One region of the Sulfurovum sp. TSL6 genome, then DNA from elsewhere that is predicted to be linked to it. Evidence: riboswitches for the same ligand, from Rfam matches in the RefSeq annotation. Region 1 holds a riboswitch; the other holds the start of a gene.

What was found. A riboswitch is a leader RNA that binds a small molecule or an ion and turns the genes downstream of it on or off. The one in region 1 is predicted to bind cyclic di-GMP.
Region 2: it holds a riboswitch for cyclic di-GMP, as region 1 does, so the genes downstream of both, LDM93_RS07970 (bifunctional diguanylate cyclase/phosphodiesterase) here and LDM93_RS07440 (hypothetical protein) in region 1, are expected to answer to the same signal.

The regions. Positions count from the first base shown of each region.
Region 1 is NZ_BPFJ01000002.1:488,389-496,263, reverse strand. It holds gene LDM93_RS07455 (carbon-nitrogen hydrolase) at 1-181, opposite strand, end outside; gene LDM93_RS07450 (agmatine deiminase family protein) at 193-1,221, opposite strand; gene LDM93_RS07445 (alanine racemase) at 1,261-2,265, shown strand; cyclic di-GMP riboswitch class I at 2,360-2,436, shown strand; cyclic di-GMP riboswitch class I at 2,500-2,579, shown strand; gene LDM93_RS07440 (hypothetical protein) at 2,636-3,331, shown strand; tRNA gene LDM93_RS07435 (tRNA-Leu) at 3,542-3,626, shown strand; gene LDM93_RS07430 (hypothetical protein) at 3,889-4,059, opposite strand; RNA gene ssrA (transfer-messenger RNA) at 4,188-4,562, opposite strand; gene LDM93_RS07420 (dicarboxylate/amino acid:cation symporter) at 4,779-6,107, shown strand; gene LDM93_RS07415 (hypothetical protein) at 6,104-7,624, opposite strand; gene LDM93_RS07410 (BadF/BadG/BcrA/BcrD ATPase family protein) at 7,621-7,875, opposite strand, start outside.
Region 2 is NZ_BPFJ01000002.1:592,601-600,475, reverse strand. It holds gene LDM93_RS07990 (lipopolysaccharide assembly protein LapB) at 1-915, opposite strand, end outside; gene dnaG (DNA primase) at 1,026-2,684, shown strand; gene LDM93_RS07980 (peptidylprolyl isomerase) at 2,755-3,036, shown strand; tRNA gene LDM93_RS07975 (tRNA-Ala) at 3,099-3,174, shown strand; cyclic di-GMP riboswitch class I at 3,364-3,461, shown strand; gene LDM93_RS07970 (bifunctional diguanylate cyclase/phosphodiesterase) at 3,503-5,443, shown strand; gene LDM93_RS07965 (hypothetical protein) at 5,483-5,779, opposite strand; tRNA gene LDM93_RS07960 (tRNA-Glu) at 5,854-5,928, opposite strand; tRNA gene LDM93_RS07955 (tRNA-Glu) at 5,959-6,033, opposite strand; gene LDM93_RS07950 (hypothetical protein) at 6,123-6,611, shown strand; gene nfo (deoxyribonuclease IV) at 6,621-7,514, shown strand; gene LDM93_RS07940 (OmpP1/FadL family transporter) at 7,547-7,875, shown strand, end outside.

The DNA.
Region 1 (7,875 bases):
GGGCCGCATAATCAAAAAATTTGGTATCTTCACTTTGACAGAAGTACTCTGTTTGATGCAGTTCCTGTAAGACAACAAGTTCTGCACCGTTTTGTGCAGCTTCTTTTATCTTCTCTGTAGTGACTTGAAGGGTTTTATCTTTACTGCCATGGTAGGCTTGTTGAATCAGTGCTGTTTTCATAAAAATCCTTTTTAATAGGCTATCTGCATCGTAGAACAGTGTAGACTCCCACCCTGTTCTATCAGTTTTGAACAATTCACAGGAATGATCTCTTTATCTGGGAAAACCTCTTTAAAGATCTCTCCTGCTTTTGTATCATTTTTATCCTCATAGGTAGGGTAGATCAATGCATCATTGGTAATGAGAAAGTTGGCATAGGTTGCCGGCAGTCTCTCTTGTGCATCATTATATTTTGCTTCACACATGGGAAGTGGAACGAGCGTATAAGGCTGGCCTTCTGAAGTGGTAAAACTTTTCAATTGTTTTTCCATTTCCTGTAGTGCTTCGTAATGTTCATCTTCTTTATCTTCACACTTGACATACATGATGGTCGTTGTGTTGACAAACCTGGCCAAAGTATCTATATGACTGTCTGTATCATCGCCTGCAAGATATCCATGGTCCAGCCATAACACTCTTTGTGCACCCAGATAGGTATGCAGTTTCTCTTCGCTCTCTTGTTTACTCAGTCCACCGTTTCTGTTCGGGTTGCAAAGGCATTCTGAAGTCGTGAGGATGGTTCCTTCCCCATCACTCTCTATCGAGCCTCCCTCAAGAACAAAATCAATATGTTCAAGGGGCGTCGTGCCAAGATAACCTTTTTTATGTAAAGCAGTATTGACAGCATTGTCAAGAGAGGCTTCAAATTTACCGCCCCAGCCATCAAAGGTAAAGTCAAGCAGTTTCACTTCCTGATTTTCTTTTATACTGATGTAGCCGTAGTCACGTATCCATGTATCGTTCGTGGGTATCTCTATGAAAGTCATGTTACGTGTAGAACAGAACATCTTTGCAATTTTTTCTTTGTTTTTACAGATAATGTAAACGGCTTCTCCATAAGCGATAGCTTGAGCGATACGTATAAAAGGTGAGAGACTCGCTTCCAGGTCTGCTGCGTTATGGGGATCATGCCAATCTGTCTCTTCATGAGGAAAGGACAAGAGTACGGCACGCTGTTTTTCCCATTCTGCCGGCATCACCACTTTTAGATCTTTTTGCATCGTATCCCTTATTTATTATCTATATTGTATAATCTCGTCATGGCATTTATTAAAATAAATAAACAAAATTTCTATCATAATCTTAACCAAATTGCACTAAAAACTGGCTCAGTTGAAAAGATCGCAATTGTCCTTAAAGACAATGCCTATGGTCACGGACTGGAACTGATGGGAAGACTGGCATCAGAGTTTGGTATCAGACATGCAGTGGTACGAAAAACGGCAGAAGCAGAAGTGATCAGATCTTTATTTGAAACGATACTGGTATTGGGTGACAGTATCATAAAAGATGAGGTCTATTCTTTTACTATCAATACATTAGAAGATATCAAAGAAGCCCAAAAAGGTGCAAAAGTAGAACTCAAAGTAGATACGGGAATGCACCGTAACGGGATAGCCTTTGATGAGCTGGGTGAAGCTTGTACTTTGATTAAAGCACAAGGGTTAGAACTTACAGGTGTGATGACCCACTACCGTAGTGCAGATGAGTTAAGCTCTGAACTCTTTTGGCAGCAAAAACAGTTTGAGCGTGTGAAAGAAAGCGTAAAAGAAGCTGGGTTTACGCATGTAAGAGTACATTCGCATAACACAGCAGCTATTCTTAGAACAAAAAGTTTTGATGAAGATCTAGTACGTGTAGGCATAGGTGCGTACGGATATAGTGAACTGCCACACCTTTTTGATGAAGTAACACTACGTCCTGTAATGTCACTATATGCTAAAAAGATATCAACTAAAATATTAAAAGATGGAGAGCGCATAGGGTACGGAGGGGACTTCATAGCTTCACATGATATGACGGTATCTACCTATGATCTGGGTTATGGTGACGGATGGTCCAGAGGAGACAGTGCTCAACCTTATATAACAAGTGAGGGCTTACCTATACTAGGACGTGTTTCTATGGACTCTATCTCTCTTGAATCAGATAAAGAAGAAGTGTGTGTGATGAGTGATGCACAAGCGGCTGCAAAACAGTTTGGGACTATTTCTTATGAAATGACGACTGCGTTATCTGCTGAACTGCGAAAAGAAGTGATTTAAATTTGGTGAATTGTTTGAGATGAGGGAAATTGAACCCCCTCTTAAAAATAATCATATACTTTTTCTGTTATAATTTCTTGTATTTAAATAGATATATTTGTTGTGCCAAACTTGTTGTGAAGCAGGGACGGAAAGCCATGGGTCTTAACTTAAGATCGCCAGGTTGCCAAATACTAATACTAGTGTATTATGTATCATTCTCTCTTTACTACTTACTATCCCATATAAATCTTATTTAATTCAAACTTATTTTGTTGTGAAGCAGGGATAGAAAGCCATGGATCTTAACTTGTTAAGATTGTCAGGTTATCAAAATTTAGTTAATTCATTTTTCACAACTATTTTATTTTTATGTCAAAAGGAACAGATAATGAAATTTTTTTTTAAAGGTACTTTAGTTACATGTTTAGTAACAATGGGTGGAGGTTTAGCTTTTGCAGATTCTGTTGGTGAATCAAATTACAATGCTGGTATAACAGTAGGAACATTAGGTGTAGGTATTAATTTAGCAACTCCTATTAGTGATAGTTTTTCAGCTAGAGTAAATGTGAATGGCTTACAGTATAGCCATACTTTAGATGTTGATACTGTTAGTTATGATGGAAATATTGATTTTAAAAATGCTGGTCTTCTAGTAGATTATTTCCCATTTGAAAATACATTTAGAGTAAGTGGTGGTGTTTATTATAATGGTAATGAATTTGATGGTAGTGCTACTCCTTTTGGATCAGAAGTAATAACAATCGGTAATGATAAATATACTGCTTCTGAAGTTGGTAAATTAAATACTCACGTTGAATTTGATGATGTTGCTCCATATCTTGGTATTGGATGGGGAAACAATTCTAATGAAAAAGGTTGGGGATTTTCTTTTGACCTAGGTGTTATGTATCAAGGTTCACCAAAAGTAGATTTAAATGCTGATTTAAATCCATTAATCATTGGAACTCCTATTGAAGATGAAATTAATAATAACCTTGTAATTGAAACTCAAAAAATTATTGATGATGTAGAAGATTATAAATTCTATCCAGTGGTAATGATAGGTGTAAATTACAAATTTTAAAAAACAAGGTGTCCTTCTATTACAATAGTTCAGTATTAAGAGTATGTAAAATGTCTTATTAACACTAATGTAGTTCTTTAGGGCCAATGTAAAATATTTCATATTAGCATAATGATATTTTTGACTTTTACTTATTTGATCAAAAGTGAAACTTTTGTATTATTCGACAGAGAAGTTAAAATGAATACTCTCTTATTGTAATAATCACATGCGGATGTGGTGAAATTGGTATACACGCCAGACTTAGGATCTGGTGCTTTACGGCGTGGAGGTTCGAGTCCTCTCATCCGCACCACTTAAATTAACCAATCCAAAAAAATCCCCTCAATAGCATACTTTTAGAGACTTCTTGATGTTTGATGATTTTGTATTGCAGATAGTTTTCCACTCATATCTATGCGTTCTGTCATTGTATACTTCTTCTTTGCGACAGTTAGATGTTCCTATTGGAGGCACTAATGGCGTTTGTATCAGTCTTACCGATGGAGTTCTAAAAGAACAAATCCTTAGGGTGCATAGGAGGTATGGAACTTGAGTAAGCCTAAAAGATTATCTCATTAACGACCAGCAATATTACCTAAAAATGCCGTAAAGAATGTAAAAATAACCATTAAAATGAAAATAGCTGGAATTGCTGCAAGAGCTGCTTTTACCATAAACGTAACCATTGACATGAATGGCATCTTTATATCTACTACCGTTACTTCATTTTTGTTTTCATTGTTCATTTCTTCTTCCTTTTTTTAATGTACCAATAATTATACATAATAATCTAACACAGTTAGACTATATATGATTTAATGTTCGTAAATAAGGGGGTTATTTGTATTTTATTAGATTGTATTAAATTGGAGTTTGGTGGAGATGAGGGGAATTGAACCCCTGTCCTAAAATAGATAGAACCATGACTCTACATGCTTAGTCAGTGTTGTTAATTTTAATCCTGCTTTGTACTACACTCAAAACTTTACAAGACGAGCTAAAATTCTCACACCCTGGCATAGCTTCCAGGGAGCATAGTCATCAGATGTGATACTTCAAAATCCGGTTAAGATGACACTCACCGGCGAAGCAGTCCTCCGCGTTAGCGGGGTTAATGACTTACGCTACTGCGTAAGCTGGACGATAATCTGTATTGTTTGCGTTTATTCGCGTGTGGGCCGCGTAACGGAATTGCCCAGTCCGACATGCACATAGCCCCGACTACTCCAGTCGAAACCAAGTCATCCCCATATCTGAAAGATGGTGGATATTAACACATTTAGGTTACTTTGTCAATAGGGGCAGAAAAAACTATATTTTGTTATAATGCAAACCACCAATAGAACAGTTAGATTTAGGCCATCAGCTTATGTATCTGGGGTTGAAAAGAAGATTGTAGTATTCAAGTACACTTATGAGATAACCTAACTTTTAACAATAGAGACAATAGAAGGGAAGAAGTAATATGACACTTACACAAAAAGTACTATGGGCGATGCTCTTGGGGATCATCGTAGGACTGGTGATCAATATGGGTGCCTGGAACAGTGAAGGCAGCTTTATACAGGAGTATGTGGTTGGAGGCGTTTTTTACATCATAGGAAAGATGTTCATTACCGCACTGAAAATGCTTGTGGTCCCTTTGGTCTTCTTTTCACTGATCTCAGGTGTATTGGGTATAGGAGATGTGCGGAAACTGGGGAGTGTAGGGGTAAAGTCATTTGGACTTTATATACTAACGACGGCTATCGCTATCGCTACTGCTATAGGTTTCGCGATGATCGTGGCTCCTGGTTCCGGTGTAAATGGTACAACTGCAACGACTTTTACAGCCAAGGAGGCACCGCCTCTTTCGGAAGTACTCATTAACATTATCCCTGACAATGTCATCCATGCCTTTGCTTCTGGAAATATGCTGCAGATCATCTTTTTTTCTATTTTGTTCGGTATCTCATTGTTAATGGTAGGGAAAAAAGCGCAAAACATTGCAGAAGGTGTAGAAGTGCTCAATGAAGCGATGATGCATATGGTCAATATCATTATGTCTGTAGCACCTATCGCTGTGTTTGCATTGCTTGCCAAAGCGATTTCAGAACTCGGTTTGGATCTTCTTATCAGCCTGTCCGGGTATGTATTGGTTCTTGTGGCTGCATTGTTACTCCATCTTTTTGGCACGCTGATGATCCTACTCAAACTTTTTTCCGGTCTGAGTCCTAAAATGTTTTTACAAAAGATACGGGATGCACAGGTATTCGCCTTTTCTACAGCAAGTTCCAATGCTACCATACCGGTGACACTAAGATCAGTGACTAAGCGTATGGGTGTAGATAACTCGGTGGCTTCGTTCACTGTACCTTTTGGTGCCACTATCAATATGGACGGTACGGCCATTATGCAGGGGGTTGCTACTGTTTTTATAGCCAATGTATATGGTGTTGAACTGGGATTAAGCGGCTATTTGACAGTGATACTTATGTCTGTACTGGCTTCCATAGGCACAGCAGGGGTACCAGGTGTAGGGCTCATCATGCTTTCTATGGTCTTTGTGCAGGTAGGACTTCCTGTAGAAGGTATAGGGCTCATCCTGGGGGTTGACAGACTGCTTGACATGATACGCACTTCTGTGAATGTCACAGGGGATGCTGTCGTGACCTGTGTCGTGGCTAAGAGTGAAAAAGAGTTGGAGATGTCAGTCTTTACAGATCCTGAAGCAGGGGTAGTGGAAAAGCTGGATATCGATGAAGAGCAAGAAGAAGGACTGGCTGAAATTATCCACAAGACAGAAGAGGGCTAAAGCCTTCTTACTTCTAAACTTGATATCAATTGTGAAGCCGTACCTGCCTGTTCACTTTTAGGCTGATAGAGATAGTTATGTATCTTCTCTGGTATCTCTTCTGGCAGTGTTAAATTTTCAAATTCCTCTTTTGCCGATTGTTTTGCTTTGAACAGAGCCATCTGTACACGTGAATAAAAGTTCGCTGCGCCTTCTCCTGATGTTTCGATGGCAAGAAAATTGGCTTCAGGAAAACGGCTTGTGACCAGTGACTGTACCCCATCAGAGACTGAAGAAGAGGGCATACATCCAAAAGGTTTGACGGAGATGACAAGGTGTGAAATGTTCTCTTTAACACTTTCGATCAGGTGTGCTACTTCCAAATGTCCTTCACCCCCGTCACAGTCAAGCGTATAGTACTCTTGGCCTAAACGGGCAAGTTTATCCATATCAGGTATCTCATAGTCATGGAGACCTATGGCTTTTGCATACAGGGCGAAATGGGTTTTGATCGCTGCCTTGCCCAGCTTGATAAGCACTCGTGTTTTCACAGAAGAGAAGTCTACTTTTTTTGCATCTTGAACCTGCAAATGTTCTTTTTTGTGTAAAGCACGTTCTGCTTCCCAAAGATTTAAAAGCAAACGGTTGATGATAGGCTGGGGTATACACTCTGCGCCTTCGGATTCTAAAAATCTATGCAGGTTGTAGTTTCCGTCACCCTCTGTCATAGCCGCCCAAAATTCACCCATGACCATGACCTTGGCTTTAGGTTGTAAACGGTCGAGTTTGACCTCTTCTAAAACCCTTCGGCATTTCCATAATGTTTTGATTAAACTCTTTTTTTCTAAGAATGCTTCAGAGACAAGATCTTCACAGATCTTCATGGCTGCATCAACACTTCCTGCTTCTACTTCATACGGACGCATTTTATAGCCAAGGATGTTCATAATATCACCGATAATCACAGATTTGGTCAGTGTGATGAAAAATGTAGGGGTAAAGTTTAAAATCCCGTCATCGATCTCATCTCCTTGGAAGATGCCTTTATCATGGTCAAAAGAGGTAATTCTCAATCCATCAAAACCTGCATCCCTTAAGGCTTTTTTATATTCGGTGATATACATACCAAACCGACAAGGCCCGCAACCGCCCGCAGTGATGTAGACATATTTTCGTACGATCTCTTCACTGCTGAGACCTTTTTCATCACGGAGTTTTTGTAAGTATTTGACGAGGTTTCCGACTGTAAAATAGGTAGGGTTGCACTGGCCCCTATTTCCATAGGCTTTCCCTTTCTGAAAGGATTCAAAATCGGGGTTAGGGATAGAAATATAATTCTCACCCAGTGACTGCAGGGCAGCCTGTATGAGTTGGTCTTGCAGGATGGTTAATCCGCCTGAAAGCAGGATCGTTTCATCTTTGGGTGCATACTGGATCGTTTCTTGCGGTACATCCCTCCATTGTGTTTGAGTTGCATTGATAAATGTTAAATCACCATTGCTCTCTGGAGGTCTCATGCTGCTGCATATTTCACTCATACTGTCATCTCCTCTTGTTTTGTATTGTACGTTGTTTGTTGTGGATGTGAAAGTCTTTTTTGATACTGTTCCATTGTATAGGCAAAGGTTTTCACACGTATTTTGATCGATCCGCCGGGTTTGTTGGCATCGATGTCATGAAGGGTCAAGTGTGGTGTACGGCTTGCACCTAATATTTTGTCAATGATCGCGTAGGTGGGTGCATCATGGCCACATTTGAAACTAGAAAGGTCAAGTACGGCAACATTAGG
Region 2 (7,875 bases), 100 kb from region 1:
GAGATAAGAGAAAACCAAATCTCCCTCTTCAAAGCCATTTTGTTTTGCTGTTGCTAACATATCTATACTAAAAATACCACTTTGGGTTGCAGGTTCTTGCAGATAACCTTTCGCATAGTAAAGTGTTTGCAACTGTTTATTTGACGTGATTATATCCAAATCGAGTTGTGAATTCGGTAAGAACCAAAGGATGTCAAGAAGCTCTTTGATACGTTCAGGATCAATGCTCTCCCAGGCACTTTTGGTATCAAGCTGTAAAAGCGCTTTGATGATGTGTCTATAGAGACTTGGTTCTTCTTTTAATATCTGTTTGAGTTTCTGTACTTTATCAGGTATGGATAAGGTTTTATTTGCAAGGAGTTCTGAAAAATCCAGGAATTTTTCAAGTGACCTTGTCTCTTCTCCTAACATATTCAGAGGCCCTAAGACCTCTTTGGCTTTATCATATTTTTGCATGATCTCATATACGATCCCCAGTTCATAAAGGGCTTGGACATTACGAGGTTTCTTGCGTAAAACTTCTGTGTAAATGGACTGGGATCGTTCCAGAAATCCTGCATGAAGATAGGTGCTCCCCAGACGTTCCATCAGCTCTATTTTCCCTGGGTCATGGGTAATATTTTTAATAAGGAACAGATAAATACTAATGGCTTTGTGGTACTCTCCGGCATTTTCAAATGCTTTTGCCAGAATGGTAAGTGGTTTAAGCATATGAGGTTCGAAAGGCATGTCCGCTGTTTCCAAAGCACATTCGGCAGTGTCAAATTTTTCTAAGAACTTAAGTAGGTTCCCTTCTTCTTTTTGCTGCTTATGCAGTCCCCATCCATAGGTAACGAGTGCAATGATAAGAGAGATCACAACAATAAGCATAATGCTGAAAAGAGGGTCATTATACGCAGGTAATATATGTTCCAAAATAATCCTTAAAAGATACAAAGCAATGGGGAAAAGGTTAAAATAACCTGTTACATGCGCTTTACTCTGTTTACGTCCTTAAATTATATCTAATTAGATATAATTTTAGAATGATAGATAATGCCTCGATAGAATCTTTAAAAAACAGTATTGACATTGTAGATGTGATAGGTAGCTTTATAGAGTTACGTAAAGCCGGAGCAAACTACAAAGCGAACTGTCCTTTTCATGGAGAAAAAACCCCTTCTTTTGTTGTCAGTCCAAGTAAACAGATATATCACTGTTTTGGTTGTGGCGTAGGGGGAGACAGCATTAAATTTGTGATGGAGTTAGAAAAACTTTCCTACCCTGAAGCGATAGAAAAGCTTGCTTCTATGAATAACTTTTCGTTGACCTATACCAAAGGAAGTTCGGATTATTCTGATGCAAAACGTGTACTTGAGGCCGTAGGTCAGTGGTATGTGAAAAATCTTAATCATAATGAAACAGCGATGAAGTATCTCCTTGACAGAGGCATATCCCAAAATTCCATCGAAACGTTTGAGATAGGCTATGTGCCAAGCGGACAAGAAGTGATGCAGTTTCTGCAAAGGGCTTTACTCCCTTTGCCCAAGGCAGCAGAAGCAGGGATCATCGCACAAAATGAAAGTGGTAATGGCTATTATGCACGTTTGGTGGAAAGGATCACTTTTCCTATCTATTCTACAAGCGGTTCTTTGGTAGGTTTTGGCGGCAGGACCATTACGAACCATCCTGCAAAGTACATCAATTCTCCCCAAACAAAACTGTTTAATAAGTCGAGACTCCTTTATGGGTATCACTTGGCAAAAGAGAGCATCTATAAGAACAAAAAGATCATTGTTTGTGAAGGGTATTTGGATGTCGTGATGTTCCATCAGGCAGGCTTTAAAGAAGCGGTCGCAGGGATGGGAACGGCACTGACACCGGAACATTTGCCTCTGCTGCGTAAAGGAGATCCAAAAGTGATCTTGGCCTATGACGGTGACAAAGCAGGTATATCAGCAGCACTGAAAGCGGCTCAGATGTTGTCAGTGGGAGGTTTTGATGGCGGGGTTGTACTCTTTCCTGATGGACAAGACCCTGCAGACCTTATAGCCAAAGGCCAGAGTGAAACCGTAGCGAAGTTGCTTCGTGAAGCTAAACCGTTGATCCCTTTTGTGCTGGAGATGATCGTTTCACTATATAATTTAAATGATCCTAGAGCCAAAGAAGCCGCTTTTGGCGCCGTGAAACAGTATCTTGAGACGCTCAGCCAGATCATCAAAGATGCATACATTCCTATGGCAGCGACATTGGTGGGTGTAGCCCCTTCCCTTTTTGGTAAAGAGACCAATGTCGCCAGAGCCAGAGAAAGTTTTACGCAAAAAAGAGATGATGTAGCACAATTAAGCATACTGAAGACCCTCATTGAAAATCCTAATCTTATCGATAATGTTCTCAGTGTGATGGATATCAATATGTTGGGTGGTTATGCAGAACTATTTACAGCACTCATCAATGGAGAGACCGAACATCCTGGTTTGGTAGGGATCAGTGTAGATGACAGTCTGGAAGTCATGAATGAAGAAGAACTCAACAGTGTACTGCGTAATTTTCTCATAAAACATTATGATCTGAAGTTAAAAAGTATCGCAAGTTCACAACAGATACCGTTTGAAAAAAAGAGTTTTCTCATACGTAAGATTAGAACAGATATCATACCCAGATTGAAAAAGGGCGAATTGGTTGCTTTTGAAGCAGGGATATGATTTTTTACTTGACATCAAGGAAAAATAGTATATAAACGTTGCAGATTAAATCAACAGTAAGGAAAGTACAATGGCAACAGCATCAGCAAGACACATATTGGTAAACGATGAAGCACTCTGTAAGGAACTCAAAGAAAAGATCAATGCAGGTGAGATCAGCTTTGAAGAAGCAGCGAAGCAGAACTCTACTTGTCCATCAGGAGCAAGAGGAGGAGAACTGGGAAGATTTGGCCAAGGTCAAATGGTACCGGAGTTCGATAAAGTGGTGTTCAACGATGAGGTAGGTGTCGTGCATGGTCCAGTGAAAACACAATTTGGTTACCATCTGCTTGAAATAACAGAACGTTCATAAAAAGTCTACAAGATAGGTAAATTATATCTATCTTGTGCTAGAATCTTATTTTTCACATCAATGGGGCATTAGCTCAGCTGGGAGAGCGCTTCGCTGGCAGCGAAGAGGTCATCGGTTCGATCCCGTTATGCTCCACCAAACTTCGTTTAAATCATTCATGACACTTTTAGAACATAGAGAACATAGATAAATATGCTAAAATAGATTCTATAATTATTGGTTGTATCGTTTTTAACACTACAAAAGTAACATATTTAAATATAATTAATTATTTTTTAAAATTATACATATTTATTTAATATAAATGATTTATAATGCAAGATACTTTTCGTAAAATGCTACACCTGTCGTGAGACGGGGCCAGAAAGCCATGGGTCTTGGATATACTATATATACAGTCAATAAAAGATCGCCAGGTCACACAAACAGTACAACTATTTTCTTAAGAACTATTTTAAGGTATGACATGCTCGACAATATGAACTTCTATGATTTTATGCAGAAACAGATACTTGTAGTGATTACATTATTTGCCGGCACTGGAATGGGGTATCTTTATATAGGATGGCTCTATTCTTCTTCTTTGCTTCCTGAATTTTTATGGTTTTCTCTTGTAGTGTTACTCTCTTTTTGGGGATATCGATTACATAGAACCTTTGCTGATAATGATCTTAATATACAGCAAAAAGAAAAGTGGCTTGGGCAACTGAGGTATTTTTTATTTAGCTATTTCTCTATTTGGACAGTGATGTTCCTGATATATACATCACGCAGTGATATAGAGTTACATTATGTGGCCATTGCAACCCAATTGGGTTGCGCTGTTGTCTCTGCAACCATTTTGGCTTCACAGAAAAAGCTGGCTGTGTTTACTTTGGGCACACTTATGCTGCCTTTGACTATGTATTTTATCTTGGTCGGTGAGTTCTACAGCTATCTATTGGCTTTTTTTACGATTGTTCTAAGTGGTGTTTTGTTATATGCTGCACACAATACTTTTAATTATCTGATCAAAAGTCAGTACCAGGCCTATCATGACCCTTTAACTTTACTTGGAAATAGACGCTATTTTATCGAACTTCTCAATGATGCTATGAAAAGCCAAAAACAGGACCATAAACATATCTATTTGATATTGATCGATCTTGATCATTTTAAGACCATTAATGATACTTTAGGCCATGATATTGGGGATGTGTTACTCTGTCAAGTAGCCAAGCGTATGCTCACTCTTTGTAAAGAGCATCAAAATTTTGTATCCCGTCTTGGCGGAGATGAGTTTTGTATTCTCAGTACTTCCTATGCTACGGAGAAAGAGTGTTTTCATCATGCATCACAGTTTGCGGAGAAGTTACTGGCATTGATCAGAGAAAGCTACCATATAGAAGAGCACTCTTTATATATTAGTGCCAGTATCGGTGTGAGTATTATCAGTGATCCCAAAATGGAAGCCAGCACCTTCATCAAAGAAGCAGATATCGCCATGTATGAGGCTAAAGGAAAAGGAAGAAACGGCATTATCTTCTTCAATGATACACTTTCAAAAGATGTCGAATGGAAACTTGAAATAGAACGTTTATTACATTTCTCACTTCAAAATAACGAAATATCATTGACCTACCAGCCACAGTATAATCCTGAGAATGAAATAATCGGTTGCGAAGTCCTTTCACGTTGGGACAACGAAACATTAGGAGAGGTCAGTCCTACTGAATTTATACCGATCTCTGAAAAAACGGGATTCATTATAGAGTTGGGATATTATATATTAGAAGAAGCTTTTCTCACATTTAAAAAGTGGGAAGAGAAGGGTATTGCGTTACAACAGATGTCTATTAACGTCAGTATGCGACAACTTTTTCATTATAATTTTATTCACGATGTGAAACAGCTTTGTGACATCTATCTTACAAAGGAACAACGATCAAAAATAGTCTTTGAAATTACAGAGACTTCCGTTGCGGATGATATAACAAAACTGATCGAAAACATGAGGATCCTTCAAAATTACGGTATTCGTTTTTCAATGGATGATTTTGGAACAGGATATTCCTCTTTAAGTTATCTTCGACAGTTGCCTATCAATGAAATCAAGATAGACAAGTCTTTCATCTCTGAATTACATCATCTTGAAGATAATGAAGACAAATGTTTCATTGAAACGATCTTTACTATAGCTAAAAACCTCAATTTAAAAATTGTTGCAGAAGGGATTGAGAATGAGGAACAGCGCAAGTTTATTGTTGATCAAAAATGCGATATTTTACAGGGTTATTATTTTTCAGGACCTTTGCAAGATGATGCATTTGAAAAACGCTTCTTGGAAGCTGAACATACAGAGGAGCTAAAATCCTCTGACTATTTCAAAGAAGCAACATATGCTTTTTCTTTATCCAACTCAAAATAGTAGCGTATGATTTTAGGGAGTTCTTTTTTGACTTTCGTTCTATTTTCCTCTGTTTTTTAATACTTTGAATATAAAGGCATCAGGAAAGGTTTTTTGGTAAGAGGGTAAAAGTCTTTGTAGTGTTGTTTTGTCTTCTGTCTGGATAGAAGAAGCAATATGTAGGTCCCCTTTTTTTTCTACTTCAACGGTTCTTCTCAGTGCAGGAGGGAGTTTTTTTAACTCTTGTTTCAGGGAATCAACATTATGATATGCCGCAATACGGACAGTATAAGAGACAGAGGCGATACTTTGTAGAGGTAATATCAATAGTGTAGTGATAATAAGTAGACGAAACATTTAAAGGTCCATTTTTATTAGTATTATATCAGAGTTTTTATAAAATAAATTTTGTGGTAAATAAATGAAGTAATTGGTGACCCCAAGGAGACTCGAACTCCTGTAACATGGATGAAAACCATGGATCCTAACCGCTAGACGATGGGGCCACAAATATTGAAAAGGTTACAAGTTATAAATGGTGACCCCAAGGAGACTCGAACTCCTGTAACATGGATGAAAACCATGGATCCTAACCGCTAGACGATGGGGCCATCTGTAACTTGTGGATGGCATTATATAGATAGGGTGCTTAAAAATCTCTTAAGATACTGTATAATTTGGCTAAAATAAGGAAAAAAAGATGAATTTTAAAAGAACTGTTTTGATTTTTATAATGGGTTTTCTTTTGAGTGCATGCGCCTCTAAAGAGTATGTGAAACAAAATTCTGCATACATCCTGTTTAAAACACCTACCTTCAAGTATGCAGATATGGGGTTCATTTATGAGAATGAAGAAGAGATGAAAATAGAGATTTACGGTAGTGGACAGGCACTCATCTCTCTAGAAATATCTGAGACCTCAGTGTGCATGAGTGTGTTAGAATGTATGGGTAAAAGTGCTTTCAACAAAGAAGTCTTAAGTGGACTGTACCCAGAGAGTATACTGGAAAATATATTTAGAGGGAGACCGATATTTTCTAGTACTGGGTTAGAAAAAATGGGTGACGGGTTTACACAAAGAATTATAAAAAAAGACAAATATAATATCGAGTACACGGTTTTAAACAAGCAGATTATTTTCCATGATACAATCAACTCTATACTTATACAAGTCAAAAAACAATACTAAGGTTAGAAAATGACAAAATTTGTCGGAGCACATGTAAGTGCAAGCGGAGGTGTAGATAATGCGCCACTTAATGCTATGGCTATAGGGGCTAAAGCATTTGCACTTTTTACGAAAAATCAAAGACAGTGGGTAGCAAAACCTTTAGAAACAAAAACAATAGACGCATTTCATGAAAATCTTGAAAAATCCGGTATCTTACCAAAACACATTTTACCGCATGACTCTTACCTCATAAATCTGGGACACCCTGAGGTAGAAAAGCTTGAGAAATCAAGAGACGCCTTTATAGATGAGTTAGAACGTTGTCGCATTTTAGGGCTTGACAGACTTAACTTTCACCCTGGTTCTCATTTGACAAAGATCCCTAAAAAAGACCCAGAATATATGGATAAGCTTATGCAGGCCGAATTGGGATGTTTGGATGTTATAGCAGATTCACTGAATAGAGCCATAGAAGCTACACAGGATTCCAATGTCAAACTGGTCATAGAAAATACAGCAGGACAGGGATCTAACCTTGGTTATAAATTTGAGCATTTGGCACATATCATAGATAAGGTAGAAGATAAAAGCAGGGTAGGTGTGTGTATTGATACCTGTCATATGTTTACGGCAGGATATGATATCCGTACCAGGGAAACCTATGATGAAACATGGAACAGTTTTGATAAAGTAGTAGGAAGAGAGTACTTGATGGGAATGCATATTAATGACTCTAAACCAAAGTTAGGTTCAAGAGTTGACCGACATGATTCACTAGGCCAGGGAGAGATCGGATGGGACGCTTTTAACTTCATTATGAATGACTCGCGTATGGATGATATACCACTTGTCTTGGAAACCATTGATGAGTCGATCTGGGCACAGGAGATCAGTGCACTGTATGCTTTAATGGAAGATTAAATTTGAAATAGAGGGGAAAAAGGATGGGGAGAATGATAAAAGGGTTGGCACTCAGTGCAATAGCAAGTTCGGTTGTCATGGCGGGAGGATACAAGATACCGGAGCAATCACTGAACTCGATGGCACTGGGAGCCGCTTATGTAGCGCATACGACAGGTGCTGATACAGCATATTATAACCCTGCAAATATGGTTTTTATAGATGAAGGTAAAAGTTATGTAGAGGGTGGCATCACTTTAGCACATCTCCCATCAAATGTCTTTAGCAGTGCACCTGAATATTCAGGTGAATCAGAAGTAGAAAACATATTGATCCCCTATTTTCATTATATTGCTCCTGCGATGGGGAATTTTAGATGGGG